Regions from separate parts of the Pseudomonas sp. GW822-FHT01E03 genome, predicted to be linked through region 1. Evidence: riboswitches for the same ligand, from Rfam matches in the RefSeq annotation. Region 1 holds a riboswitch; the other holds the start of a gene.
The links. A riboswitch is a leader RNA that binds a small molecule or an ion and turns the genes downstream of it on or off. The one in region 1 is predicted to bind cobalamin.

Region 1 (14,482 bases):
GCTTCGTAATATTCGTCGGCCAACAGCTCGAGGTTACGCAGCGGGCCGTAGGTTTCGGCGCGGGTCAGCGGTGGCATCAGGTGATCGATGATCACCGCCTGGGTACGCCGCTTGGCCTGGGCGCCCTCGCCCGGGTCGTTGACGATGAACGGATAGATGTTCGGCAGCGGCCCGAGCAAAGCGTCTGGCCAGCAATGTTCCGACAGCCCCACGCCCTTGCCCGGCAGCCATTCGAGGTTGCCGTGTTTGCCGACGTGGATCACGCCGTGGGCGCCATAGGTGTTGCGCAGCCAGAAGTAAAACGCCAGGTAACCGTGGGGCGGTACCAGGTCCGGATCGTGATACACCGCGCTCGGATCGACCTGATAACCCCGGGCCGGTTGAATGCCGACGAAGGTCAGGCCAAAACGCAGGCCGGCGATCATCATCCGCCCGCTGCGATACATCGGGTCGCTTTCCGGCGCACCCCAACGTTCGAGCACCGCCGCGCGATTGGCTTCAGGCAAGGCGTTGAACATCACCAGATAGTCATCCATGCCCAGGCTTTGCTGGCAAGGACGCAGGTCAAGGGTATCGAGGTCGTTGCTGACGCCGCCCAGTAACTGCTGGATCAGCGCGGTGCCGCTGTCTGGTAACTCAGCCGGTAATGGATAACCTTCGGCATGCAACGCCCGCAGGATATTCAGCGCCGCTGCCGGGGTATCGAGGCCGACGCCATTGCCGATGCGACCGTCGCGGGTCGGGTAGTTGGCGAGAATCAAGGCAATGCGCTTTTCAGCATTGGGCACCCGCGCCAGATCGATCCAGCGCCGCGCCAGTTCGGCAACGAAATCCATGCGTTCCGGCTGCGGCCGGTAGCAGACTACATCCGACTGACTACGCTCACTCCGCCACGCCAGGTCCTTGAAGCTGATCGGACGGCTGATGATGCGCCCGTCCAGTTCCGGCAAGGCAATGTGCATCGCCAGGTCGCGAGGGCCAAGCCCCTGTTCACTGGCGCGCCAACCCGGTTCGTTGTCCTGGGCGCAAATCGCCTGGATCACCGGAATATTGCGGCGGAATGGCCGCAGATGCGGTGCTTCCGGGCTGGACTGGGCAAAGCCGGTGGTGTTCAGAATTACCGAGACGCAGGCCTCGTCGAGCCAGTCCTCGACCACGCAAAGGCAGCCGGGTTCTTTCAGGCTCGCCAGCGCAATCGGCAACGGATTCAACCCCGCTGCCTGCAAACGTTGGCAAAAAACATCAATGAAAGCGGTGTTCGCCGCCTGCAGATGCGAGCGGTAAAACAGCACCGCCGCCACCGGTTGACCCACGTGCCAGTCGGCCTGCCAGTCGCTCAGCGCGGCAGAGTGTTTGTGCCGATGGTAAATCGCCGTACGCGGCAGGATTTGCGGCTCACCCCAGGTGTAATCACGGGCCAGCCAGCGGTTGGCCAGGCAGCGGAAGAAGTCGAGGGCGTTGCCCATGCCGCCCTGGCGCAGAAACTGCCAGAGCCGGTCGCGATCCTCGGCACCGACGGTGCTCAAGTCGCTGAGCTCCGGGTCCGGGCGATCATCACCCGGCACCAGAATCAGTTGCACGCCGCGCTGCGACAGCTCGACCAGACGCTCGATGCCGTAACGCCAATAGGCGATGCCGCCGTGCAGCGAGATCAGAATGACCTTGGCGTGGCGCAAGACTTCATCGACGTACAGGTCAACCGAGGCATGGTTCTGCACCTGCATCGGATTGGCTAGGCGCACGCTCGGGTAATCGTCGGGCAACTGCTGCGCCGCTTCGGCGAGCAGCGCCAGGCTGGAATCGCCGCTGCACAGGACCACTAGCTCGGCAGGAGTTTGTCCAAGGTCGGCAATGTTGTCATCCGACACGAAACCGCCGGGCTGGGTCCTGAGCAGGTGCATGGCTTACACGCTGAGCGCGGCGCGCAATTGCGCTTCGAGAACAGTGGCGTCCAGTTTCTGGCCGATCAGCACCAGGCGAGAGACTCGCGCCTCTTCGGCGCCCCACTGGCGGTCGAAATGCTTGTCAAAACGCGTACCCACGCCCTGGATCAGCAGGCGCATCGGCTTGCTCGGAATCGCAGCAAACCCCTTGACGCGCAGGATGCCGTGCTGGACCACCAACTGGGTCAGTGCGTCCAGCAGCAGGCTTTCGTCGGCTTGCGGCAGTTCGATGGAGATCGAATCGAAGGCGTCGTGATCGTGGTCATCATGATCGTCGTCGCCATCGTGATGATGGTCGTGGTGGCTGTGGCGGCTGTCGATGTGTTCTTCGGAGCCGACACCGAGGCCTATCAGCACGTCCAGCGGCAGGCGACCACTGCTGGCTTCGATGATTTTCACCGCTGGCGGCAATTCCTCGGCGACTTCCAGGCGCACACGGGCCAGGTCCGTCGGGTTGATCAGGTCGGTTTTGTTGAGGATCACCAGGTCAGCGCTGGCCAATTGGTCGGCGAACAGTTCGTGCAGCGGCGATTCGTGGTCCAGGTTCGGGTCGAGTTTGCGCTGGGCGTCGACCTGATCCGGGAACGCGGCGAAGGTGCCGGCGGCCACGGCCGGGCTGTCGACCACGGTGATGACCGCATCCACCGTGCAGGCACTGCGGATTTCCGGCCACTGGAAGGCCTGCACCAGCGGCTTGGGCAACGCCAGACCGGACGTTTCGATGAGGATGTGGTCGAGATCGCCGCGACGGGCCACCAGTTCGCGCATCACCGGGAAGAATTCTTCCTGGACGGTGCAGCACAGGCAGCCGTTGGCCAGTTCATAGACACGGCCGTTGGCTTCTTCTTCGGTGCAACCGATGGAGCATTGCTTGAGGATTTCGCCGTCGATGCCCAACTCGCCAAATTCGTTGACGATCACCGCGATGCGGCGACCCTGGGCGTTGTCGAGCATGTGGCGCAGCAGCGTTGTTTTACCCGAGCCGAGAAAGCCTGTAACGATGGTGACGGGGAGTTTGGCCAGTGTTTTCATCGGATGCCCTATGGCTAAGCTGGCGGGCATACGGGACGACGACCGGCAACGCGCACGCGCGTGCCTGAAGAGTTCGCCACCGGATCACCCCGCCCGGTTGAAAGTGAGAATCTGTGACGAGGCAGGTCTCCTGGCTGACGGTGTGCCGGGCTTGAGCCTGGCATTCGCTGCGCCTTCCCGCCGGCCTCATGGATTGAGTCAGCAGTGGCGTGGCAACGAACATCACCGTTCACAGTTGCGGGGGCAGCCGCGGCATTGACCGCGTTCCCTTCTTAGCTTCGACAAACGCCGAAGAACCTCGAAAGCGCAAGGCTACGCATGGTCTTGGGGCGGGTCAATGTTCATGCTGAGTTCTGTAGCGCCTGTAACGACCCAATCGCGAGCAAGCTCGCTCCCACAGGGGATGGGGCTCTTTGAGAAAAATGCGGTCAAATGTGGGAGCGAGCTTGCTCGCGATTGGGTCGACCCGGTTCCGAATTGAGAACCCCTGCCAATTGACGCCCAACCCCCGCCCATGCTCTCCTACACACCTTGTTACGGGTGCCCTTCACAGGGTGAAACGGGAAACCGGTGAATCATGTGCTTTACTCTTAAGCCATGTCAGTCCGGTGCTGCCCCCGCAACGGTAAGCGAGCGAAGCGTCAGATCCACTGTGCCACTGCGGCATGGGAAGGTGATGCTTTCAGGTCCAGGCGCAAGCCTTTGCCCCTCGTGAGCCCGGAGACCGGCCCGCAACACAAAGTGACCAGTACGATCACTGAACCAACAAACCCGCGGTGGGCGGGCGCTGTTTGAAACCTTGCGCGCCTGGTCGTGCGGGGTTTTGCATGCGCTCTTATTCCCCGCTGACAGACCAGAGGGAAACGCCATGTCGATCATCAGCAGCGCCGAACACACAGCCGCAAGCACCACCTCAACCCTGACCCAACGTCTGGCCGCCGCCGTCTGCGCGTCGATCCTGGGCGCATGCCTTGTGTATTTCGCCGGTTTCTCGCACATCGAAGCGGTGCACAACGCCGCCCACGATACCCGTCACAGCTCCGCGTTCCCGTGCCATTGAGAGCTGTCGACATGATCAAGCGTATTGCGCAAACCGCAGGTTTCACCGGGCTGCTGGCCGCCCTGTTGCTGACCCTGCTGCAAAGTTTCTGGGTCGCCCCGCTGATTTTGCAGGCCGAGACCTACGAAAAAGCCGAACCGGCCGCTGTTGAAATGCATGAACACGCCGACGGTGCGATGGCTGCTCACACTCATGATGCACAAGCCTGGGAGCCGGAAGATGGCTGGCAGCGCGTGCTGTCGACCACTGGTGGCAACCTGGTGGTGGCGGTCGGTTTCGCCCTGATGCTGGCCGGCCTGTACACCTTGCGTGCGCCGACCAAAACCTCTCAAGGCCTGCTCTGGGGCCTGGCCGGTTACGCAACCTTCGTGCTCGCGCCGACCCTCGGTCTGCCACCTGAATTGCCAGGCACTGCCGCCGCCGACCTCGCACAACGGCAACTGTGGTGGGTCGGTACCGCCGCCTCCACCGCCGTCGGTATTGCGCTGATCGTGTTCAGCCGTCACTGGCTGATGAAAGTCCTCGGCGCGGCGATCCTCGCCGTCCCCCATGTGATTGGCGCGCCGCAACCGGAGGTGCATTCGATGCTTGCTCCAGAGGCACTGGAAACCCGGTTCAAAATCGCTTCGCAACTGACCAACGTGGCATTCTGGCTGGCCCTGGGCCTGATCAGCGCCTGGTTGTTCCGTCGCAAAAGCGATGGTCAATACAACGCATGACTGACGTCAGCACAGCGCCGACCCTGGTGGTCGGTCTGGGCTGCCAACGGGGCTGCCCCGTCAGCACGTTGCTGGCGCTGCTCGATCAGGCGCTGGAGGCGCACCAGATAGCTCGTCATGAAATCAAGGCGCTGGCCAGCATCGATTCGAAGCGCGACGAACCTGCACTGATCGAACTGGCTCAGCAACTCGGCCTGGAACTGATGTATTTCAGCAGTGAGCAACTGGCCGCTTATGAACCGCAACTCAGCCATCAATCGCAAATAGCGTTTGAACGCACCGGTTGCTACGGCGTTGCGGAAAGCGCCGCACTGGCCCTGGCCGAACAACTGGCCCAGGCCCCGGCAAAACTGCTGATTCCACGACAAAAATATGCCCAGGCAACCCTGGCATTGGCTGGCGCTGCGTAAAAACCGATAATCCCCGCCTTTGATCATGAACATTCTTCATCTGAAGACCTGTTCAGCCCCTTTTTCCCACAGGAACCGACGATGACCGTCTACTTCATTGGCGCAGGTCCCGGCGACCCCGAACTGATCACCGTCAAGGGCCAGCGGCTGATTCGCAGTTGCCCGGTGATCATATATGCCGGCTCACTGGTACCGGCCGCCGTACTGGAAGGTCACTGTGCCGAACAGGTGGTCAACAGCGCCGAACTGCACCTGGAACAGATCATCGACCTGATCAAGACCGCCCACGCCAAAGGCCAGGATGTGGCCCGGGTGCACTCTGGCGATCCGAGCCTGTATGGCGCCATTGGCGAGCAGATTCGCTATCTGCGTGAACTGGGCATTGCGTTCGAAATCGTACCCGGCGTGACTGCCACAGCCGCTTGCGCAGCGCTCTTGGGCGCGGAACTGACCCTGCCGGACATTTCGCAGAGCGTGATCCTGACTCGCTACGCCGACAAAACCGCCATGCCACCCGGAGAGGAATTCTCCAGCCTGGCGCAGCACGGCGCGACCATGGCGATTCATTTGGGGGTCAGTCACCTGACGAAGATCGTCGAGGAACTGCTGCCCCATTACGGCGCCGATTGTCCGATTGCGGTGGTGCATCGAGCGAGCTGGCCGGATCAGGATTGGGTGGTGGGCACGCTGGCAGATATTGCCGGGAAGGTTGAATCAAAGGGATTTCGTCGTACGGCGTTGATTCTGGTGGGTCGGGTGCTGGGCAGTGACCACTTCAGCGAGTCATCGCTGTATCGTGCGGGGCATGCGCATCTTTACAGGCCCTGATTCACCACCAACCCTGTGACGAGGGGGCTTGCCCCCGTTCGGCGGCGTAGCCGTCGCAAATCCTGTTTACCCGTAAAAAACCAGGGCCGCTTCGCAGCCCAACGGGGGCAAGCCCCCTCGCCACAGGTTTCCAATCACCCATAAAAAAACGGCGCTCACGGGGCGCCGTTTTTTCAATTCGCAGCGAACACCTTAGTAGTAGGCGTTTTCTTTCTGCGTGTGGTCGGTCACGTCGCGAACACCTTTGAGCTCCGGGATGCGCTCGAGCAAGGTGCGCTCGATGCCTTCCTTCAGTGTCACGTCGGCCTGGCCGCAGCCCTGGCAACCACCACCGAACTGCAGGACGGCGATGCCGTCTTCGACCACGTCGATCAGGCTGACCTGACCGCCGTGGCTGGCCAGCCCCGGGTTGATCTCGGTTTGCAGGTAGTAGTTGATGCGCTCGTTGATCGGGCTGTCGGCGTTGACCATCGGTACCTTGGCGTTTGGCGCCTTGATGGTCAGCTGGCCGCCCATGCGGTCGGTGGCGTAGTCGACAACGGCATCGTCCAGGAAGGCTTCGCTGAAGTGGTCGATGTACGCAGTGAAGCTTTTCAGCCCCAGCGCGGTGTCTTCGGGTTTTTCTTCGCCCGGCTTGCAGTAGGCAATGCAGGTTTCGGCGTACTGGGTGCCAGGCTGGGTGATGAAGACGCGGATGCCGATGCCCGGGGTGTTCTGCTTGGAGAGCAGATCAGCCAGGTAATCGTGGGCGGCGTCAGTGATGGTAATAGCGGTCATGGAAACTCCTCGCAGGCTTGGGCGCAGTTTACGCCAATCAACGCGCCGGACAAAGTCCTAGTATTTTTGTCGGGAAAGATTGTCCACAAACCCCCTGTAGGAGCGAGCTTGCTCGCGATGGTGTGTCAGTCGACATCAATGCAACTGATCCATCATCGCGAGCAAGCTCGCTCCTACAGGGGGGGCGGTGATTGTTCAGAGGTTCTCGTAGCGATTCATGTCCAGCACGCCCTCTTCCACCGGATCGTTTTCGTGGATGTAGCGGCTCAGGTCATGGAAATAAGCCCAGAATTGCGGATGACTGCGGCGTATTCCCCAGCGTTCGACGATTTTCTCGAAGCTGTCGGTGTCCTTGGCGCTTTCCATCGCATCCACAAACGCCGGCACCTGCCCGGCCGGGATGTTGAACATGAAGTTCGGGTAGCTACTGAGCACACCCGGGAAAATCGTCAAAGTGTCGAGCCCCGGTTGATAGCGCAGTGATTCACCGAGCAAAAACGCCACGTTGCTGTGGGCACGGTTACGCAACAGGCTGTAGACCTCACGCTTGCCGCTGCCGGTTTCAATACGCAGCAGCGTAGCCTCCGGCAACTGATCGATGACCTTCAGCCCGGCGGCCGGACGCGAAGTCAGGCGGCTCAATGCCTGCTCGGCACTTTGCAGGTCCGGATCGATGTTTGGCCGCGAACAGTAAGCGCCGTCGCAGCGATTGATCGGGTCGGGCCTTGCATTGAGATCGCCATAACGGGCCAGCAACTGCATGGCAAAGTCGCGCTTGGGGTCCAGCGCGTCAAGCTTCAGCGCGGTCGGCTTGTCGTCGTCGATGGTCTCGTAGTCGAGCCACATCTTGAATTTGCCACTATTCTGATACCAGTCATCAAGGTAGTCATCCCGGGAGTCGGCGGGCATCAGGCGCAGGAAATTCTGTTCGGCACCGTTGCGGATCAAGTCGAAATACAAGCGCGTCTGAGCCTGATGGGACAGGTTCCCGAACACATCGAAGTTCACTGCCAGTTGATAATAGGTGCGCTCCAGCAGCGGATAGTCGAACAGCCATATAGTTTGCGGCACCTCACCGATCAGTCCTTTGGTCACCGAAGCACTGTCGAAATGGCGGAAGATACTCAGCAACGCATTGTCGTTGCCGGCCCACAGGGTCGACCAGCTCGGTGCTGGTTCATCGGCATAGCTGTCCCGGCGCAAGGCTTCATATTCGTTACGCTTGTCGCGGTAGTCGTGCCACAGGCTGAGGACGCTGCCGACATCATCGTTCTGCCCCGGCATCGCCAACAACGGCGTGGCCTGCCCGCGATAATTCGGTTCCGTGACATACAGGTCGTGCTCGGGCGCCTGGAACAGCGCCCAGAAATTATCGCGGATCACGTCCGTGGCGATCTGGCCGCGACACACTGGCCCACGAATGAACGTGCGCACAAAGTATTCGGCGTTATCGAGCATGAACTGATAGCGCGCCTGGGCCGGAATCGCTTCGAAAGTGGCAAACGGGTTGGCCCGGCTCTGCGGTCCATAGCCCGGCAATGCGTCGACCTGCCAGTTGCCGCTGTAGAACAGGCTCTTGACCCGCGCCAGCTTCGCCGGACCCAGCGGATAGGTGATGTGGGTCTTGTGCACGATCACGCCCTGCACCGGCCACAGGCGATAGTAAAACTGCGTGCCCGGATCATCGTTCGGGCGACGGGTGTTGATCAGGTCAATCGGCTGGCCGGTCGGGGTGCGCGAACGCACCCACTGGAAGAAATGCCCAGGGTCACCGTCCTTGAAGTAGAGATGGGCCAGGAACCAGTGCTCGTACAGCCAGCGCCCCACCAGGCTTTCCCGGGCTCCCGGTGAATTGAGCAGGTTTTCCCATTGCACCACCTGCAAGGCTTCCCTGGCGCTGGGCGCCAGCGCCTGCTGATCGATCGGCGCGCCTGCCGCCAGCCAGCGTTGCAGCGTCTGGTACTGCTGGTCGGTCAGGCCGGTCACTGCCAGCGGCATGCCCTCCTTCGGATGCTTGGCGGCATAGCCGTCGAACTCCGCGGGCATGGCACACATGTTTTCCCGGTTCAGGCCCAGGACGATGTCTTCCGGCAGCTTCGCGTTGGGTTGCAACGGAGTCTTGTGGCCAAGCTCCAGCATCCGCGCCATCAGTGCGGCCTGGTTGCCCTGGGCATCGAGCACCGAATAGAAGCCCTTTTGCTGCCAGGCCTGTTTGCCGGAGGCGTCATAGAACAGTCGGGTCGGTGCAACCGCCTGGCGGCGGTCACCGTCGTAGACCGGGACTTTGGTTGCGCCACGTGCCGCGCCCTCACCGCTGCCCAGGTTGAGCTGACAGGCGGCGTCATTGCAGGCGTGGCAGGCCACGCACTTTTCAGTGAAGATCGGTTGAATGTCGCGGCTGTAGGAAATAACAGGTGACATGGCAGAGGAAATCGCCGGGCCTTGCGCCACGGCGCCCCAGCTTAAAAACAGCAGCAATGTGCCGATGACGAAGCGATACGACATGTCCCTGGTCCCGAATCCTGAAAAAACGTCGCGATTCTACCGGTCTGTCACCCTTACCAACATGAACGATATTCATGCAAATTCGAGTCACGCTCCAAAAGCGCACAGGTTTGCTATCATCCCGGCCCTTCGTCATGGCCTTACCGAGTAGTCCAAATGTCCGATCGCAGCGTTCGCCTTCAAGCTCTCAAGCACGCCCTCAAAGAGCGCATCCTGATTCTCGATGGCGGTATGGGCACGATGATCCAGAGCTACAAGCTCGAAGAGCAGGATTACCGTGGCAAACGCTTCGCTGACTGGCCAAGCGATGTCAAAGGCAACAACGACCTGTTGGTCCTGACTCGCCCGGACGTGATTGGCGGCATTGAAAAAGCCTACCTGGACGCCGGCGCCGACATTCTGGAAACCAACACCTTCAACGCCACCCGGATTTCCATGGCCGATTACGGCATGGAAAAACTGGCGTACGAATTGAACGTAGAAGGCGCTCGCCTGGCGCGCAAGGTCGCCGATGCGAAAACCCTCGAGAACCCGGACAAACCGCGTTTTGTTGCCGGCGTGCTCGGCCCGACCAGCCGTACCTGCTCGTTGTCCCCGGACGTCAACAACCCTGGTTACCGCAACGTCACCTTTGATGAGCTGGTGGAGAACTACACCGAAGCCACCAAAGGCCTGATCGAGGGCGGCGCCGACCTGATCCTGATCGAAACCATCTTCGATACCCTCAACGCCAAGGCCGCGATCTTCGCCGTACAAGGCGTATTCGAGGAATTGGGCGTCGAACTGCCGATCATGATTTCCGGCACCATTACCGACGCCTCGGGCCGCACCCTGTCCGGCCAGACCACCGAAGCGTTCTGGAACTCCGTGGCCCACGCCAAGCCGATTTCCGTCGGCCTGAACTGCGCCCTCGGCGCCCGCGAATTGCGCCCGTACCTCGAAGAGTTGTCGAACAAGGCCAACACCCACGTTTCCGCGCACCCGAACGCCGGCCTGCCGAACGAGTTCGGCGAGTACGACGAATTGCCGTCGGAAACCGCCAAGGTCATCGAAGAGTTCGCCCAGAGCGGCTTCCTCAACATCGTCGGCGGCTGCTGCGGCACCACGCCGGGCCACATCGAGGCCATCGCCAAGGCCGTGGCCGGTTATGCGCCGCGCGAGATTCCGGACATCCCGAAGGCTTGCCGCCTCTCGGGTCTGGAGCCGTTCACCATCGATCGCAACTCGCTGTTCGTCAACGTCGGTGAGCGGACCAACATCACCGGTTCCGCCAAGTTCGCCCGCCTGATCCGTGAAGACAACTACACCGAGGCCCTGGAAGTCGCCCTGCAGCAGGTCGAAGCCGGCGCCCAGGTGATCGACATCAACATGGACGAAGGGATGCTCGATTCGAAGAAGGCCATGGTGACCTTCCTCAATCTGATTGCCGGTGAACCGGACATCTCCCGCGTACCGATCATGATCGACTCCTCCAAGTGGGAAGTGATCGAAGCCGGCCTCAAGTGCATCCAGGGCAAGGGCATCGTCAACTCGATCAGCATGAAAGAAGGCGTCGAGCAGTTCATCCATCACGCCAAACTGTGCAAGCGCTACGGCGCCGCCGTGGTGGTGATGGCCTTCGACGAAGCCGGCCAGGCCGACACCGAAGCGCGCAAGAAAGAAATCTGCAAACGCTCCTACGACATTCTGGTCAACGAGGTGGACTTCCCGCCGGAAGACATCATCTTCGACCCGAACATCTTCGCCGTCGCCACCGGTATCGAAGAACACAACAACTACGCAGTCGACTTCATCAATGCCTGTGCCTACATCCGTGACGAGCTGCCGTATGCGCTGACCTCCGGTGGCGTGTCCAACGTGTCGTTCTCGTTCCGTGGCAACAACCCGGTGCGCGAGGCGATCCACTCGGTGTTCCTGCTGTACGCGATCCGCTCCGGGCTGACCATGGGTATCGTCAACGCCGGGCAACTGGAGATCTACGACCAGATCCCGGTGGAGCTGCGCGACGCCGTGGAAGACGTGATCCTCAACCGCACCCCGGAAGGCACCGACGCCCTCCTCGCCATCGCCGACAAATACAAGGGCGACGGCAGCGTCAAGGAAGCCGAGACCGAAGAGTGGCGTAACTGGGACGTCAACAAGCGCCTGGAACACGCACTGGTCAAGGGCATCACCACCCACATCGTCGAAGACACCGAAGAATCGCGCCAGTCCTTCGCTCGCCCGATCGAAGTGATCGAAGGCCCGCTGATGGCCGGCATGAACATCGTCGGCGACCTGTTCGGCGCCGGCAAAATGTTCCTGCCGCAGGTGGTTAAATCCGCCCGCGTGATGAAGCAGGCTGTGGCCCACCTGATCCCGTTCATCGAACTGGAAAAAGGCGACAAGCCAGAAGCCAAGGGCAAGATCCTGATGGCGACCGTCAAAGGCGACGTGCACGACATCGGCAAGAACATCGTCGGCGTGGTGCTGGGCTGCAACGGCTACGACATCGTCGACCTGGGCGTGATGGTGCCGGCGGAAAAAATCCTGCAGGTGGCCAAGGAACAGAAGTGCGACATCATCGGCCTGTCCGGCCTGATCACCCCGTCGCTGGATGAGATGGTCCACGTCGCCCGCGAAATGCAGCGCCAGGACTTCCACCTGCCGTTGATGATCGGTGGCGCCACCACTTCCAAAGCGCACACGGCAGTCAAGATCGAGCCGAAATACAGCAACGACGCGGTGATCTACGTCACCGACGCCTCCCGCGCCGTGGGCGTGGCGACCCAGTTGCTGTCCAAGGAACTGAAGGCCGGTTTTGTCGAGAAAACCCGCCAGGATTACATCGAAGTTCGCGAGCGCACGTCCAACCGCAGTGCCCGCACCGAGCGCCTGAGCTACGGCGCAGCCATCGCCAAGAAGCCGCAATTCGACTGGGCGTCCTACACGCCGGTCAAACCGACCTTCACCGGAGCGCGGGTGCTGGACAACATCGACCTCGACGTTCTGGCCGAATACATCGACTGGACGCCGTTTTTCATATCCTGGGACCTGGCCGGCAAGTTCCCGCGCATTCTCCAGGACGAAGTGGTCGGTGAAGCCGCCACCTCGCTGTACAACGACGCGAGGGAAATGCTGCGCAAATTGATCGACGAAAAGCTGATCAGCGCTCGTGCGGTGTTCGGCTTCTGGCCGGCCAACCAGGTGCATGACGACGACATCGAGCTCTATGGCGATGACGGCAAGCCAATGACCAAGCTGCATCACCTGCGCCAGCAGATCATCAAGACCGACGGCAAACCGAACTTCTCCCTGGCCGACTTCGTCGCGCCCAAGGACAGTGAAGTGACTGACTACGTGGGTGGTTTCATCACCACCGCCGGCATCGGCGCCGAAGAAGTGGCCAAGGCCTACCAGGACGCCGGCGACGATTACAACTCGATCATGGTCAAGGCCCTGGCCGACCGCCTGGCCGAAGCCTGCGCCGAGTGGCTGCACCAGCAGGTGCGTAAAGACTATTGGGGTTATGCCAAGGATGAAGCGCTGGATAACGAGGCACTGATCAAGGAACAGTACAGCGGTATCCGCCCTGCTCCGGGCTACCCGGCCTGTCCGGATCACACCGAGAAAGCTCAGCTGTTCGCCCTGCTCGATCCAGAAGCCCAGGAAATGCGCGCAGGCCGCAGTGGTGTATTCCTCACCGAGCACTACGCGATGTTCCCGGCGGCAGCGGTCAGTGGCTGGTACTTTGCTCACCCGCAGGCGCAGTACTTCGCCGTGGGCAAGATCGACAAGGACCAGGTGCAGAGCTACACGTCGCGCAAAGGCCAGGAACTGAGCGTTACCGAGCGCTGGCTGGCGCCGAATCTCGGTTACGACAACTGAGTGATCAACTGAAAAAAACCTTGTGGGAGCGAGCTTGCTCGCGATAGCGGCGTATCAGTCAACATTGATGTTGAACATCAAGCCCCCATCGCGAGCAAGCTCACTCCCACAGGTGATTTACCTGCTTGAGGCAGCCGTCAGCTCCGCGACCTCCTGTCGGGACAATTCGATCATCTTCGCGTTGCGCGCCGCCCTCTGCTCGAAAAGCTGAGTCAGTAATGCCGCATCGTCAGCGCTTTCAACTTCCTCCTGAACATCCATCTCATCCAGCGCCTTGAACACCTCAGGATGTTTTTCCTTGAGATAACTTTCCCAATAGTCGCGCTGGATCAAGTCTTCAAAGAAACCATCGGACTGCTCTGCGTTGACGATCTCGATGCGCGCGTCCGCCAGTTGTCGAGCGGTCACTCCCGAGGCATAGGTCATGTGTTTCGGTTGCCCTGGCAGCTCCAGGCCGTCCGCCCATCCTTGTGTCAGCCCGATTCGATAGCCTAAGCGTATTTCGGCCTCATCCTGCCCGCTTTGCGCGGCGATTTTCCTCGCGAGGTCGTCGACCTTGTCCAGTCGAAACAGCTGCCGGGATAAATTCAGCAGTGCATGCCCCTTCACACTCGGGCGCCCGACGGGAATATCAAGCAAGGCATTGTGGGTGAAGACTCTGCTTTCCAGCCCACTGAACGTCAGGATTCGACCGTCGACACACGTGCCGTGGGTGCTGGAACTGGCAAACAGGATCTCCCGTAGTTCGGTATTGCTGGCGGCGGCTTCAATGACCGTCCAGACCCGCCGCGTCAGATCGGCGTTAGCCACCCTGAACTCCTGCGTATCCTGCAGTCGCGAAAGCAGGTGAAAGAACGCCGCATTGTCCGGTTCCGCCGCGAGTTGATTCCACATCCCGGTTTTACTGGCCACTTCCTCGGGAGGAAGATGGGTTAACCACGGTGTTTTTTGTTCGGTATCCGGCTCAGTCTCAGGCAGTTCCTCATCCGTATCGATGCCTTCACTGCTATCGTCGCCATCGCCGTTGGCGTCATCGATCAACTCGTCAAGATCGGCCCGCGAGATCCCCAGCACCCTGTCGTGGAAACCCGCTTCACGGTAATCCCTGAGGCGTTCAAGGCTCTCAAGCGACAGGTTGAAGTTGTCGCTCAAATCCGTACCGGCCGTCAAAACGTCATGGTCGCCACTCAGGGCCTGCTCGGGGATCGACGTGATGTCGTTGCCACTGAGATTGAGCGTGCCCAGGTGCTGGCTGTCGAACACCCCGTCCGGCCATTCGGTCAAATTATTGTTGCGCAGATCCAGCGTCTCCAATTGCTCGAAAACGCCGATATCAAAGGT
Region 2 (14,482 bases), on a different contig from region 1:
CTGCGTCGGGCTGCCCAGCATCGGGGCTTGCCATTGCGCTTGCCATTGGCGGACCTGAACGAACAGATCGTCGCAACCGCGCCGAACCTGGAGGGCGCAGATCCCGCACCTTTGCATGCGGCATCGGAACGCTACAATGCCGACGCCCTGCTTGCCGTACACGCCAGGGAAGAGGGCGGGCAATGGCAAGCCAAGTGGCAATTGTGGCTGGGGGATAAAAAAGAGGCCGGCAGTGTGCAGGGCGCCGATCAGGCCGCCGTGGCCGATGCGGTGATGCTGGCTGTCAACGAGCGCCTGGCGCCGCGGTTTGTCGCCAAGCCGGGTGCTTCGAGTGAGCAATTGCTGGAAGTGCAAGGCATGAATCTTGAGCGCTACGCGTCGCTCGGACGATTGCTGGAACCGTTTGGCGGGCGTGTGCGCAGTGTCGACGGTGACCGGATTCTTTATCGGGTCAATGGCAGCGTCGATCAGTTGCGTGCGCAACTGTCGCTGGCCAGACTGCAGGAGGCGCCGGCGGGTCAGGCCCCGGTCCCGGCCCCGGTAGCGCCCGTTCAGCCAACCACCGGCAGCCCGGTGCCAGCCGCCGCACCGGCCCCGATCCCGCAGCTACGTTTTCGCTGGTAGTTTTTCTTTCTTTATATAGAAGCAATGGAGTGGTTCATGGCCGATACGCGGCGTTGGTTCTGGCTCGGCGGGGTGGTCCTGCTGTGTGTGTTTGTCTGGTTGTTGCATCCGATCCTGACGCCGTTCCTGGTGGCGCTGCTGTTGGCCTACCTGTTCGACCCGCTGGTGGATCGGCTGGAGAAGGCAGGCTTGTCCAGAACCTGGGGTGTCGTGGCGGTGTTTACCCTGTTTACATTGATCTTCACCGCGCTGCTGCTGGTGTTGGTGCCGTTGCTCGCCAGGCAGTTGTTTCGTTTGTATGAGCTGGCCCCGCAAATGCTCGACTGGCTGCAGCACACGGCGTTGCCCTGGGCGCAATCGAAGTTCGGCCTGTCGGACGGTTTCTGGAAGTTTGACAAGCTCAAGGCCGCCATCAGCGAGCATATGAGTCAGACCACTGATGTTGTCGGTGTGGTGCTGAGTCATGCCACGGCCTCGGGACTGGCGTTGATCGGCTGGCTGGCGAACCTGGTGTTGATTCCGGTGGTGAGCTTCTACTTGTTGCGGGATTGGGACCTGATGATGGCCAAGGTCCGCAGCCTGCTGCCCCGTGATCGTGAAGCGCGCGCGGTGTCGCTGGCGGGTGAATGCCATGAAGTGCTCGGAGCGTTCGTGCGCGGACAGTTGCTGGTGATGGTGGCCTTGGGTGTGATCTACGCAGCAGGCCTGATGCTGGTCGGGTTGGAACTGGGTCTGCTGATTGGCCTGATTGCCGGTCTGGCGGCGATCGTGCCGTACATGGGGTTTATCATCGGCATTGGCGCGGCGCTGCTTGCGGGGCTGTTCCAGTTCGGTGGTGATCTTTATCCAATGCTCGGCATTGTCGCGGTGTTCATGGTCGGCCAGGCGCTGGAGGGTATGGTGCTGACGCCGTTGCTGGTCGGTGACCGGATTGGCCTGCACCCGGTGGCGGTGATTTTCTCGATCCTGGCCGGTGGTGAGCTGTTTGGCTTTACCGGTGTGCTGCTGGCTTTGCCGGTCGCCGCGGTGATCATGGTGCTGGTGCGTCATGTGCATGATTTGTATAAGGATTCTGATATCTACGGGAGGGCCGACGAGCCGCAGGTGTAAGGGCCATCGATAGCCGATGGCGGGCTGCCCGGGTTCGTACCGGATCAGCCTGCTGGCGTCGCCCGACTGTCACATGCACCGCCAAAGAATCTGTCACAAAACCAATGCATTAACGCAAACCTTTGATTTTGCTTGTGGTCTGTCGCATTGTGCGGTCCGCTTCACGGGTATAAACTTCGCAAACTTTACACAGAGGCCACTAACGGTTCCTTTGGAACTGTTCAGTCAGCATGAAACCGATTCAGCTGCCCCTAGGTGTGCGTCTGCGTGACGACGCCACCTTTATCAACTACTACCCAGGCGCCAATGCCGCTGCACTCGGCTATGTCGAGCGGCTGTGCGAAGCCGACGCCGGCTGGACCGAAAGCCTGATCTACCTTTGGGGCAAGGACGGGGTAGGGCGTACGCACCTGTTGCAGGCCGCCTGCCTGCGCTTCGAGCAATTGGGCGAGCCGGCGGTGTATCTACCGTTGGCCGAGCTGCTCGATCGCGGCATTGAAATCCTCGACAACCTCGAACAGTACGAGCTGGTCTGTCTGGATGATTTGCAGGTGGTCGCCGGACGAGCAGATTGGGAAGAGGCGCTGTTTCATCTGTTCAATCGCTTGCGCGACAGCGGTCGGCGCTTGCTGATTGCCGCGTCGACATCCCCTCGGGAGTTGCCGGTGAAGCTGGCGGATCTCAAATCCCGCCTGACCTTGGCCTTGATCTTCCAGATGCGTCCGCTGTCCGATGAGGACAAACTGCGTGCCCTGCAATTGCGCGCATCCCGTCGCGGTCTGCATCTGACCGATGAAGTCGGGCATTTCATTCTGACTCGCGGTACCCGCAGCATGAGTGCGCTGTTCGAGTTGCTCGAGCGCCTCGACCAGGCCTCCCTCCAGGCTCAGCGCAAGCTGACAATCCCGTTTTTGAAAGAAACCCTCGGCTGGTAAACCCGCTGAAACCGGGGCTTTTAGCTGTTTCGGCATATTTCAGGCGCCTGAAATCCCGCTTTCCTGCAAGGTTGCAGGCCGCGTGCGTGTTTAAAATGGGCTTAAGCGCTTAGATGTAAACGAGAAACGGATAAGTCACAAAAAGATCGATTGAATTTGCAAATGAGGTTGATAGCGGGCATAGTCTCGGCTTCTTTACAACTTTCAGCCACGGTCGTGCCCATGCTAAATCGCTTCGCACCCCTCGTGCCTCTCGCACTCGTTACCCTGTTGTTCGGTTGCGCTGCCCACACTCCAGTGGCCCAGCAAGCTCCGCAACAACAGGTTCAAAACTCGGTCACCGCCCAGTCTTCCGCTCTCTTTCAGGAAGAGCTGGCTACCGAAAAAGAACTCGCAGACTTCGCTGGCGGCAAGTCCTACCAGCTTCCGGTCCTGGCCGACAGCATCCTCGAACGTGGCATGTCCCTGATCGGTACCCGCTACCGTTTCGGCGGTACTTCTGAAGCCGGCTTCGATTGCAGTGGTTTCATCGGTTACCTGTTCCGCGAAGAAGCGGGCATGAACCTGCCGCGCTCCACCCGCGAAATGATCAACGTGGACGCTCCGCTGGTCTCGCGCAGCAAGCTTGAGCCGGGCGACCTGCTGTTCTTCGCAACCAACGGTCGTCGTGGTCGCGTCAGTCACGCCGGGATCTACCTGGGTGACAATCAGTTCATCCACTCCAGCAGCCGCCGCAGCGGCGGTGTGCGCATCGATAGCCTGGGCGACAGCTACTGGAGCAAGACCTTCATCGAAGCCAAGCGCGCCCTGGCAATGGCACCTAACGCGTCGCCAATCGTTACTGCACGTAAATAAGCGGACATTTTGTAAGGCGAACTTAAAGTCTTACTTGAAGTTTGTCGTGTAGCCGCTAGAATCTTGATCTACAAATGATGGCAAACCGCCTGCGTCCCACGCAGGCGGTTTTCTTTTCTGCGCTCCCCGCAGAAAAAGCCGCAGCCAGATCAGGATGTTCTGCTTATGACGACGTCGGCCCGCCTCGCAATCATGTTCTTCGCAGCGCTGCTCAGTGCCTGCGCCAGCCGCACACCGCCTCCTGCGCCGGTGGTTCGCGCTCCCATCGTATTTGGTTCCTCACAAGCTTTTTCGCCCGAAGCGGAAGACGTGCTGTTTCGCGCGCTCGGTCTGGTGGGCACGCCTTATCGTTGGGGTGGCAATACGCCGGATTCCGGATTTGATTGCAGCGGCCTGATCGCTTATGTGTACCGCGATGTCGCCGGTATTGCCTTGCCGCGTACCACGCGCGAGATGATCTCCATGCAAGCGGCGAATGTGGGCAAGGACGGCTTGCAGACCGGCGACCTGCTTTTCTTTGCCACCAATGGCGGTTCCCAGGTCAGTCATGCTGGCATCTATGTGGGAGAGGGGCGTTTCGTCCATGCGCCGGCCACCGGCGGCACTGTGAAGCTCGACAGTCTGTCCAAGGCCTATTGGCAAAAAGCTTACCTGAGCGCCAAGCGTGTTCTGCAGCCTGAACATTTGGCGCGCAATCCGTAACCTCCGGAGCTGGTGGTCATGACTGCTCGCACGCTCAATCTCGACGACGCCCTGTACCAATACCTGCTTGATGTTTCCCTGCGCGAAACGCCTCTGCTCAAGCGCTTGCGCGATGAGACCCAGGCGCTGCCGATGGCACGCTGGCAGGTGGCGCCTGAGCAGGGGCAGTTTCTTGCTTTGCTGGTGAAACTGACGGGGGCCAGGCGTTTGCTCGAAGTCGGCACCTTTACCGGTTACAGCGCACTGTGCATGGCGGCGGCATTGCCCGCTGAGGGTTCGCTGATTTGCTGTGATATCTCCGGTGACTACAACGCCACGGCCCTGCGTTACTGGCAGGAAGCCGGGCTGGCCGGACGCATCGATCTGCGCCTGGCGCCTGCGCTGGAAACCCTCGGCAAGCTGGACCAGCCAGGCCAGTTCGATCTGGTTTTCATCGATGCCGACAAGGCCAACTACCCGGCTTATCTGGAGCACGCCCTGCGATTGCTGCGGGTCGGCGGGCTGGCGGTGTTCGATAACACGCTATGGAGCGGGCGCGTGCTCGAGACCAGTCCCGAGAGCGCGGACACCCGGGCGATCCAGGCGCTCAACCGGGCGTTGAAGGACGATGCGCGGGTGGATCTGTCGTTGTTGCCGTTGGGTGATGGGTTGACTCTCTGCCGCAAACGCTGAGCTGGAAATCCTGTGGGAGCGAGCTTGCTCCGGGCGGCGTTCCGACGATAGCGGTAGGTCAGTCAGCATCGATGTTGAATGTGCCCTCATCGCGAGCAAGCTCGCTCCCACAGGGTTCTGAGTTCATCCGGGATGGTGTTATTTGGCAGCCGAAACCCGCCACACCTTGTTCCCCACATCATCGGCCACCAACAGGTCACCCTGTCGGTCGATCACCACGCCCACCGGGCGGCCCATGGCTTCTTCCTTGCCATTGAGAAACCCGCTGAGCACATCAACCGGATTCCCGACCGGCTTGCCGGCGCGGAAGGGCACGAAAATCACTTTGTAGCCGCTGTGCGGCTTGCGGTTCCAGGAGCCGTGCTGGCCGATGAAGGCGCCTTCCCTGAAGCGCGACGGTAACTTGTTGCCTTCGGCAAACGTCAGGCCCAGTGATGCCGTGTGCGGGCCGACGGCGTAGTCCGGGGCGATAGCCTTGGCCACCAGGTCCGGGTTTTGCGGCTCGACGCGAATATCGACATGCTGGCCGAAGTAACTGTACGGCCAGCCATAGAATGCGCCGTCTTTCACCGAGGTGATGTAGTCCGGTACCAGGTCGCTGCCGATTTCATCCCGTTCGTTGACCGCAGTCCACAGCGCGCCACTGTGCGGTTCCCAGGCCATGCCATTGGGGTTGCGCAGGCCGGACGCGAAGATCCGCTGCTGGCCGGTGGCGCGATCCACTTCCCAGATCGCCGCACGACCTTCTTCCTTGTCCATGCCGTGTTCCGCAACGTTGCTGTTGGAACCCACGGTGACGTACAGCTTGCTGCCGTCCTTGCTGGCGATGACGTTTTTGGTCCAGTGGTGATTCAGCAGGCCGCCCGGCAGGTCGACCACTTTTGCCGGCGGTGACTTGATCTGCGTATCGCCACTTTCATAGTGAAAGCGCAGCAGGCGATCAGTGTCGGCCACATACAGGTCATTGCCGACCAGGGTCATGCCGAAGGGCGAGTTGAGGTTTTGCAGAAACACCGTGCGGGTTTCCGCGACCCCATCGTGGTCCTTGTCGCGCAGCAAGGTGATGCGGTTGGCGCTGGGCACCCTGGCTCCGGCACGCCCCATGAATTTCTTCATGATCCAGCCGCGAATGCCTTTGCCGTCTTCGGGTTTTGGGGGGGCATTGGTTTCCGCCACCAGCACATCGCCATTGGGTAGTACATAAAGCCAGCGCGGGTGATCCAGGTCTTCGGCAAAAGCGGCCACTTGGGTGCCATTGGCGGCGATGGGCTTCGCACCCTGCGGCCAGCCGATGGCCGGGGCGATGTTCACGATCGGGATCAGGGTTTTGTCGGGGTCTGGCAGTTGAGGCGAAGGACCGGTGCCATCGGAGACTTGCAGGCGGGCGGTTCCGCCACAAGCGGCGAGCCCTCCGCAGAACGCGATAACGAGAACGAGCGGGGGCGTGCGCATGCGGGTCTTCCCTATGAGTGCCTTGTTCTAATCATAGAGGCGCGTTGTCGTCCGATGGTTCAACCCTTAGCCACGTGCCTCCTTGAACAGCACTGCTATGCCGGGGTGATAGTTGCCGGCTTCGTTGCGCAACTTGCGGTAGGCATAAGGGAAATACCAGGCAACAGCGCAGGTGTGTTCCTTTTGCAGGTCGTCGACCATGTCCTGGAGTTCTTCCGGTGTGGCGCCCTGCTGGGCTTTTTGCGGGGCGACGAACAGGCAGCCGAGTTTCAGGTCGCTGGCGTGGCTCAGGCGCTTGGCATCGCTGGCGATGTCGAGCAGGGCCTGGGTCAGGTTGAGGCTGTTGACCCGTGGCCAGCGCTGGCTGGTCTGGATGTAGGCGCGGGTTTCGGGTGAAGCCAGGAGCAGGTCGGCGCGGCTGTTGCGTTCGCCTTCTTCGGTCTGCTTGCGGGTGGGCGTCTGTTGCAGCGTGACCATCTCGGCCATCCAGGCGGCGGCAGACAGTAGTCCGAGATTGGCCTTCTCGTCGTGCCAGTACGGTGTGTCGCCATCACCGCGGACGGCGTTGTAACGGTCGATGCATTCGAACCAGCGTTCGAGCACCGGGCGCAGGAATTCCAGCTTTGGATTGCTGATGATCATGCCTTGCATGGGCTCACCCTTGTTGTTGTGTTGTGAGTTTGTGGCTCTTTGATATCACTGCTGGGAGCGTGGCACAAGATTGACGTCAGTTTATTGATTGATGGCAGTTATTCGGTCGATGGCCTCCCGGCTTTAATTGACGCTCCACCCCCAACCCTCTAACCTTCGCGGCTTGTTTCAGGTGCTCTGTGGCTTGGGTCGACAGAGTGAAACAGGGAAGCCGGTGAGTGAGTCCTTCTGTTGGTCGAAGGCCCGCAATTCCGGCGCTGCCCCCGCAACGGTAAATGAGTGAAAACTGTGTGTGATGCCACTGTGTCGATTTGATGCGGGAAGGCGCACGGTCTGGCCCCGCGGCCACTCATGAGCCCGGAGACCGGCCTGATTCATCCAGCGGCATCACGGTGGGCGATGCCAGGCTTGTTGCCTTCTATTCTTGTGCCTGCCCGCCGTTATTCCTGCCTAAACGGAGAGCTCCCCCATGACTGATACCCCCGATCGTGACGAACGCCACCTGGCGCGCATGCAGCGCAAAAAAGCCGTGATCGACGAGCGCATCGCCAATTCCCCGAACGAGTGTGGCCTGCTACTGGTGCTGACCGGCAACGGCAAGGGCAAGAGCAGTTCGGCCTTCGGCATGCTTGCCCGCGCCATGGGGCACGGCATGCAATGCGGCGTGGTGCAGTTCATCAAGGGCCGCAACAGTACGGGGGAGGAGTTGTTCTTCCGGCGCTTTCCCGAGCAGGTGCGTTTTCATGTGATGGGCGAAGGCTTTACCTGGGAAACCCAGGACCGCCAGCGCGACATCGCCGCCGCCGAAGCCGCCTGGGCGGTGTCGCAGCAACTGCTGCGCGATCCGTCCATCGGTCTGGTGGTGCTCGATGAGCTGAACATCGCCCTCAAGCACGGCTACCTCGATCTCGATCAGGTGCTCAGCGACTTGCAGGCCCGACCGCCGATGCAACACGTGGTGGTCACCGGTCGTGCCGCCAAGCCGGAGATGATCGAGATGGCTGACACCGTCACCGAAATGGGCGTGATCAAGCACGCCTTTCAAGCCGGGATCAAAGCGCAGAAAGGCGTCGAATTGTGAGTCAGCCTCGGCACTGTCCGGCGGTACTGATTGCCGCGCCGGCCTCTGGCCAAGGCAAGACCACCGTCACCGCGGCACTGGCCCGATTGCATCGCAATCAGGGGCGCAAGGTCCGAGTGTTCAAGTGCGGGCCCGACTTTCTCGATCCGATGATCCTCGAGCGCGCCAGCGGTGCGCCGGTGTATCAGCTGGACATGTGGATGGTCGGCGAGCAGGAGAGTCGCCGGTTGCTGTGGGAAGCCGCCGCTGAAGCCGACCTGATCCTGATCGAAGGCGTCATGGGGTTGTTCGACGGTACGCCGTCGAGCGCCGACCTGGCGCGGCATTTCGGTGTGCCGGTGCTGGGGGTGATCGATGGCACCGCCATGGCCCAGACCTTTGGCGCATTGGCCCTGGGGTTGGCGCGTTATCAGCCGGACTTGCCGTTCGCCGGCGTGCTGGCCAATCGTGTCGGCACGCTGCGCCACGCGCAACTGCTCGAAGGCAGCCTGACTGAGGGGTTGCGCTGGTACGGCGCGCTGTCCCGGGAAACCGGGATCGAATTGCCGAGCCGGCACCTGGGGCTGGTGCAGGCCAGTGAGTTGAACGATCTCGACCTGCGCCTCGATGCGGCAGCCGATGCCCTGGCCAGCAGTTGCGAGGTCGCGCTGCCACCGGCAGTCGAATTCGCCGCCCCTGATGTCATCGCGGCCGAACCGCTGCTGGCCGGTGTACGCATTGCCGTCGCCCGCGATGAAGCCTTTGCGTTCACCTACGGCGCGAGCCTGGATCTGCTGCGGGCGATGGGCGCCGAGTTGTCATTCTTCTCGCCGATCCGCGACCGTGCGTTGCCGCAGGCGGACAGCCTGTATCTGCCGGGCGGTTACCCGGAGCTGCACCACGTTGCACTGGCGCAAAACACCGCGATGCTCGATGCGATCCGCGCCCACCACCGGGCAGGCAAACCGTTGCTCGCCGAGTGTGGCGGCATGCTGTATCTGCTCGACTCCCTGACCGATGTCGAAGGCACTCGCGCCGAACTGGTTGGCTTGCTGGCCGGTGATGCAGTCATGCAAAAGCGCCTGGCAGCGCTGGCTTTGCAAGCGGTGGAACTGCCGGAAGGCTCGCTGCGCGGGCACACCTACCACCATTCGCTGACCACCACTGAACTGGCGCCGATTGCCCGTGGCTTGAGCCCTAACGGCGGGCGCGGAGCGGAGGCGGTCTACCGTGAGGGGCGGATGACTGCCTCTTACGTACACTTTTATTTTCCGTCGAACCCCTCGGCGATTGCCGCGCTGTTTGCGCCTGACCAAAACCCTGTGGGAGCGAGCCTGCTCGCGAAGAGGCCATGAGCGACAACGCATTCTCCGAAGCCGAGCGCGCGGCGGTGTACCGCGCCATCGCCGAGCGCCGCGACATGCGCCACTTCAGCGGCGGCACCGTCGAGCCCGAATTGCTCCGTCGCCTGCTCGAAGCCGCGCATCAGGCCCCCAGTGTCGGCCTGATGCAGCCCTGGCGCTTCATCCGCATCAGCGATCGCGCCTTGCGCGGGCAAATCCAGGCCCTGGTGGAAGAAGAACGCATCCGCACCGCCGAAGCCCTTGGCGAGCGCAGCGATGAGTTCATGAAGCTCAAGGTGGAAGGCATCAACGATTGTGCCGAGGTGCTGGTCGCCGCACTGATGGATGACCGCGAGCAGCATATCTTCGGCCGCCGCACGCTGCCGGAAATGGACATGGCTTCGTTGTCCTGCGCGATCCAGAACCTGTGGCTGGCGTCCCGTGCCGAAGGGCTGGGCATGGGGTGGGTGTCGCTGTTCGAACCACAGGCACTGGCGGACCTGTTGAGGTTGCCGCCGGGTGCCAAGCCATTGGCCGTGCTGTGCCTGGGGCCGGTCAAAGAGTTCTACCCGGCGCCGATGCTGGTGCTCGAAGGCTGGGCGCAGGCGCGTCCGCTACATGAATTGCTGTATGAAAATTATTGGGGAGTGAGTCAATGAGTGTGGCGTTGTTGAGTGTCGCCGCGGTTGCGCTGGATGCGCTGCTGGGTGAACCCAAACGCTGGCATCCGCTGGTGGCGTTCGGCCGTTTTGCCGAGCGCATCGAGCAACGTTTCAACGGCGGCGGTCGCGGCTGGCGCAGCCATGGCGTCACCGCGTGGGTGATTGCCGTGTTGCCACTGACGCTACTGGCCACGGCATTCTCCTGGGCGCCTTATGTCGGCTGGATCGTCGAGATTCTCGCGCTCTATTGCGCCCTCGGCATGCGCAGCCTCGGTGAGCACGTCACGCCTGTGGCCAAGGCCCTGCGCAGTAATGACCTGGAAGCGGCGCGCACTCGGGTGAGCTATCTGGTCAGCCGCCAGACCAGCGAACTGGATGAAACCGAAGTCGCCCGTGCCGCTACCGAGTCGGTGCTGGAAAACGGAAGCGATGCGGTGTTCGCAGCGTTGTTCTGGTTTGCCGTGGCGGGCGCGCCGGGCGTGGTGCTCTACCGCCTGAGCAATACGCTGGATGCGATGTGGGGTTATCGCAATGAGCGCTTCGAACGGTTCGGCTGGGCGGCGGCGAAGGTCGACGACGTACTCAATTACATTCCTGCGCGCCTGGTGGCACTGACATACGCGCTGCTGGGCAAAACCCGGCTGGCATTGAAATGCTGGCGCACCCAGGCCCCGACCTGGGATAGCCCGAACGCCGGCCCGGTGATGGCGGCAGGGGCGGGTGCCCTTGGTGTCGAATTGGGTGGGGCGGCGATTTATCACGGCGAACTGCATCAGCGTCCGCAGTTGGGCGAAGGTGTGCCGGCGGATGCCGACTCGATTGACCGGGGCTGGCAATTGGTCCAGCGCGGGGTATGGTTATGGCTGCTGATTCTCTGCCTGGGGGCCGAATTTTATGCTTGAGCACGGTGGGCGACTGCGCAAGGCGGCGCTCGAATACGGCATAGATGAAGCCGACTGGCTGGACCTGTCCACCGGCCTTGCGCCCTGGCCGTTTCCGGTGCCGGATATTCCGCTGCGGGCCTGGGCCCGTTTGCCGGAGACGGACGACGGTCTGGAGCAGGCCGCCTGTGATTACTACGGCACCTTGCAGGCATTGCCGGTGGCCGGCTCGCAAATGGCGATTCAACTGCTGCCGCGATTGCGTCGGGCGGGCAAGGTCGGCGTACTGTCGCCGTGTTATGCCGAGCACGCCGAAGCGTGGCGTCGCAACGGCTACATCGTGCGTGAAGTGCTGGAGCAGGAAGTCGACTTCTTTATCGACAGTTTCGACGTGCTGGTGGTAGTCAATCCGAATAACCCCACGGGCCTGAGCCTCACCCCCAGTCGGCTGCTCGACTGGCACACGCGACTGGCGCAGCGCGGTGGCTGGCTGGTGGTGGACGAAGCGTTCATGGATAACACGCCGCAACTGAGCCTGGCGCCGTTTGCCCATCAAGTCGGATTGATCGTCTTGCGTTCCTTCGGCAAGTTTTTCGGCCTGGCCGGTGTGCGCCTGGGGTTTGTGCTGGCCGAGCGCAAGTTGCTCAAGTTGCTGGCAGAACAAGTGGGTCCGTGGGCCGTGAGCGGGGCAACCCGGGTAGTGGGCCAGGCCTGTCTGCGCGATACCGAGGGACAAACGCGGCAACGGGTGCGCACCGAAGACGCCAGCGAGCGCCTTGCGTCGTTGCTCGAACAGCACGGCTTCGAGCCCCAGGGCGGTTGTGCGCTATTCCAGTGGCTGATCACCGAGCGCGCCGAAGAGCTGCATGAATTCATGGCCCGCCGCGGCATTCTCCTGCGGTTGTTCACGCACAACAGCAGCCTGCGATTCGGCTTGCCCGGTGACGAAATCGCCTGGGTACGACTGGCGCTGGCGTTCGACGATTTCGCCAAGGAAAACCAATGACCACGCTGATGGTGCAAGGCACCACATCGGATGCCGGTAAAAGCACGCTGGTAACCGCGTTGTGCCGCTGGGTCACGCGTCAGGGCGTCAGGGTGGTGCCGTTCAAGCCACAGAACATGGCCCTCAACAGTGCGGTGACCGCCGACGGTGGCGAGATCGGCCGCGCCCAGGCGGTACAGGCCCAGGCCGCGCACCTCGAACCGCACACCGACATGAACCCGGTGTTGCTCAAGCCCAACAGTGACACCGGTGCCCAGGTGATCATCCATGGCCGCGCTGTCACGACCATGAATGCGGTCGCCTATCACGACTACAAAACCATCGCCATGCAAGCGGTGCTGGCCTCCCACGAGCGCTTGAGCGCGGCGTATCCGCTGGTGATGGTCGAGGGTGCGGGCTCGCCGGCGGAAATCAATCTGCGGGCCGGGGACATCGCCAACATGGGCTTCGCCGAAGCGGTGGATTGCCCGGTGGTGCTGATCGCCGATATCAATCGCGGCGGGGTTTTTGCCCATCTGGTAGGCACCCTCGAACTGCTGTCGCCGAGTGAGCAGGCGCGGGTCAAAGGCTTCATCATCAATCGTTTCCGTGGCGATATCGCGTTGCTGCAACCCGGTCTGGACTGGCTTGAAGAGCGCACCGGCAAACCGGTGATCGGCGTGCTGCCCTACGTGATGGATCTGCACCTGGAGGCCGAGGACGGCATCGATCAACGCCAGACCGATAAAGCCGAACAGGTGCTCAAGGTGGTGGTGCCGGTGCTGCCGCGCATCAGCAATCACACCGATTTCGATCCGCTGCGCCTGCATCCGCAAGTGGACCTGCAATTCATCGGCCCCGGCCAGGCGATTCCGCCCGCCGACCTGATCATCCTTCCCGGCTCGAAAAGTGTGCGCAGCGACCTCGCGTACCTGCGGGCCAACGGCTGGGACACCGCCATCGCCCGGCATCTGCGTTACGGCGGGAAACTGCTGGGGATCTGTGGCGGCCTGCAGATGCTCGGTGAGCAGGTACATGACCCGCTGGGCCTCGAAGGTGCGCCGGGTTCCAGTGCCGGTTTGGGGCTGCTGGCGTTCCAGACCCAGCTCGAACAAGAGAAGCAATTGCGCAATGTGCGTGGTCGCCTGGCGCTGGAAGATGCGCCGGTGGCGGGTTATGAAATTCATGCCGGCGTGACCACCGGACCGGCCCTGGAACATGCCGCCGTGCATCTGGATGACGGCCGCTGTGATGGTGCGCAAAGTGCCGACGGGCAGATTTTCGGCACCTACCTGCACGGGCTGTTCGAATCGCCGGCGGCGTGCAGTGCACTGCTGCGCTGGGCCGGGTTGCAGGATGTGCAGGCCGTGGATTACCACGCCTTGCGCGAGCGTGATATCGAGCGGCTGGCGGATCTGGTGGAGAAGCATCTGGATACTTCTCTGCTGCGTCAGCTCTGTGGGTTCTGAGGTGGCTGTTGCGGCCCCATCGCGAGCAAGCTCGCTCCCACAGGTTACGAGGTGTAATCAAAATGTATGTTCAGCCTGGATCAATTGTGGGAGCGAGCTTGCTCGCGATGAGGGCCGTCGCCTCCCCGAAGATTTTAAGGAATAAGCAATGCTCCAACTGATCCTCGGCGGCGCCCGTTCCGGCAAGAGTCGCCTGGCTGAAAAGCTCGCCATCGACAGCGCCCTGGCCGTGACCTACATCGCCACCAGCCAGCCACTGGACGGCGAAATGAGCGAGCGGGTGGCCCATCACCGCGCCCGTCGTCCTGCCGAATGGGCTTTGATCGAAGAACCGGTGGAGCTGGCCCGGGTGCTGCGTGAGTCCGCCCGTTTCGACCGCTGCCTGCTGGTAGATTGCCTGACCCTGTGGCTGACCAATCTGCTGATGCTCGACGATGCGCAGCGCTTGCACGCCGAGCGTGATGCCTTGCTGGACTGTCTGGCGTCGCTGCCGGGTGAAATCATTTTTGTCAGCAACGAGACCGGCATGGGTGTCGTGCCGCTGGGTGAATTGACTCGTCGCTATGTCGATGAAGCCGGTTGGCTGCATCAAGCTCTGGCTGAGCGTTGTCAGCGTGTCGTCCTGACCGTCGCCGGCCTGCCTCTGACTCTGAAAGGAACTGCGTTATGACTCAATCCTGGTGGTTGAACCCGTGCAAGCCGGTCGATACCCAAGTGGTCGAACAGGCCCAGGCGCGGCAACAGCAACTGACCAAGCCGGCCGGCTCCCTCGGCCAGCTGGAAGCGCTGGCGGTGCAGTTGGCGGGATTGCAGGGGCGGGTCAAGCCGAGTCTGGAGCAGGTGTGGATCGCGATTTTTGCCGGCGACCATGGCGTCGTCGCCGAGGGCGTGTCGGCGTTTCCCCAGGAAGTCACCGGGCAGATGCTGCTCAACTTCGTCAGCGGTGGCGCGGCGATCAGCGTGCTGGCGCGGCAACTGGGCGCTTCCCTTGAGGTGGTGGATCTTGGCACGGTGACGCCGTCGCTGAACCTGCCGGGCGTGCGTCATCTGAATGTCGGCCAGGGAACGGCGAATTTTGTAC

Region 2: it holds a riboswitch for cobalamin, as region 1 does, so the genes downstream of both, cobO (cob(I)yrinic acid a,c-diamide adenosyltransferase) here and AC1RP7_RS17045 (CbtB domain-containing protein) in region 1, are expected to answer to the same signal.

The regions. Positions count from the first base shown of each region.
Region 1 covers NZ_JBXAOQ010000007.1:383,554-398,035, reverse strand. The annotation lists partial or broken gene cobN (cobaltochelatase subunit CobN) at 1-1,901, opposite strand, end outside; gene cobW (cobalamin biosynthesis protein CobW) at 1,905-2,975, opposite strand; cobalamin riboswitch at 3,079-3,291, opposite strand; cobalamin riboswitch at 3,497-3,722, shown strand; gene AC1RP7_RS17045 (CbtB domain-containing protein) at 3,844-4,035, shown strand; gene AC1RP7_RS17040 (CbtA family protein) at 4,047-4,754, shown strand; gene AC1RP7_RS17035 (cobalamin biosynthesis protein) at 4,751-5,164, shown strand; gene cobM (precorrin-4 C(11)-methyltransferase) at 5,246-5,992, shown strand; gene nfuA (Fe-S biogenesis protein NfuA) at 6,185-6,769, opposite strand; gene AC1RP7_RS17020 (fatty acid cis/trans isomerase) at 6,965-9,274, opposite strand; gene metH (methionine synthase) at 9,431-13,141, shown strand; gene AC1RP7_RS17010 (NEL-type E3 ubiquitin ligase domain-containing protein) at 13,259-14,482, opposite strand, start outside.
Region 2 covers NZ_JBXAOQ010000009.1:263,438-277,919, forward strand. The annotation lists gene AC1RP7_RS19700 (DUF2066 domain-containing protein) at 1-624, shown strand, start outside; gene AC1RP7_RS19705 (AI-2E family transporter) at 661-1,734, shown strand; gene hda (DnaA regulatory inactivator Hda) at 1,965-2,669, shown strand; gene AC1RP7_RS19715 (C40 family peptidase) at 2,892-3,524, shown strand; gene AC1RP7_RS19720 (C40 family peptidase) at 3,690-4,226, shown strand; gene AC1RP7_RS19725 (O-methyltransferase) at 4,245-4,898, shown strand; gene AC1RP7_RS19730 (PQQ-dependent sugar dehydrogenase) at 5,037-6,350, opposite strand; gene AC1RP7_RS19735 (hypothetical protein) at 6,417-7,001, opposite strand; cobalamin riboswitch at 7,155-7,388, shown strand; gene cobO (cob(I)yrinic acid a,c-diamide adenosyltransferase) at 7,471-8,082, shown strand; gene AC1RP7_RS19745 (cobyrinic acid a,c-diamide synthase CobB) at 8,079-9,416, shown strand; gene bluB (5,6-dimethylbenzimidazole synthase) at 9,413-10,063, shown strand; gene cbiB (adenosylcobinamide-phosphate synthase CbiB) at 10,060-10,968, shown strand; gene cobD (threonine-phosphate decarboxylase CobD) at 10,961-11,953, shown strand; gene AC1RP7_RS19765 (cobyric acid synthase) at 11,950-13,401, shown strand; gene cobU (bifunctional adenosylcobinamide kinase/adenosylcobinamide-phosphate guanylyltransferase) at 13,550-14,071, shown strand; gene cobT (nicotinate-nucleotide--dimethylbenzimidazole phosphoribosyltransferase) at 14,068-14,482, shown strand, end outside.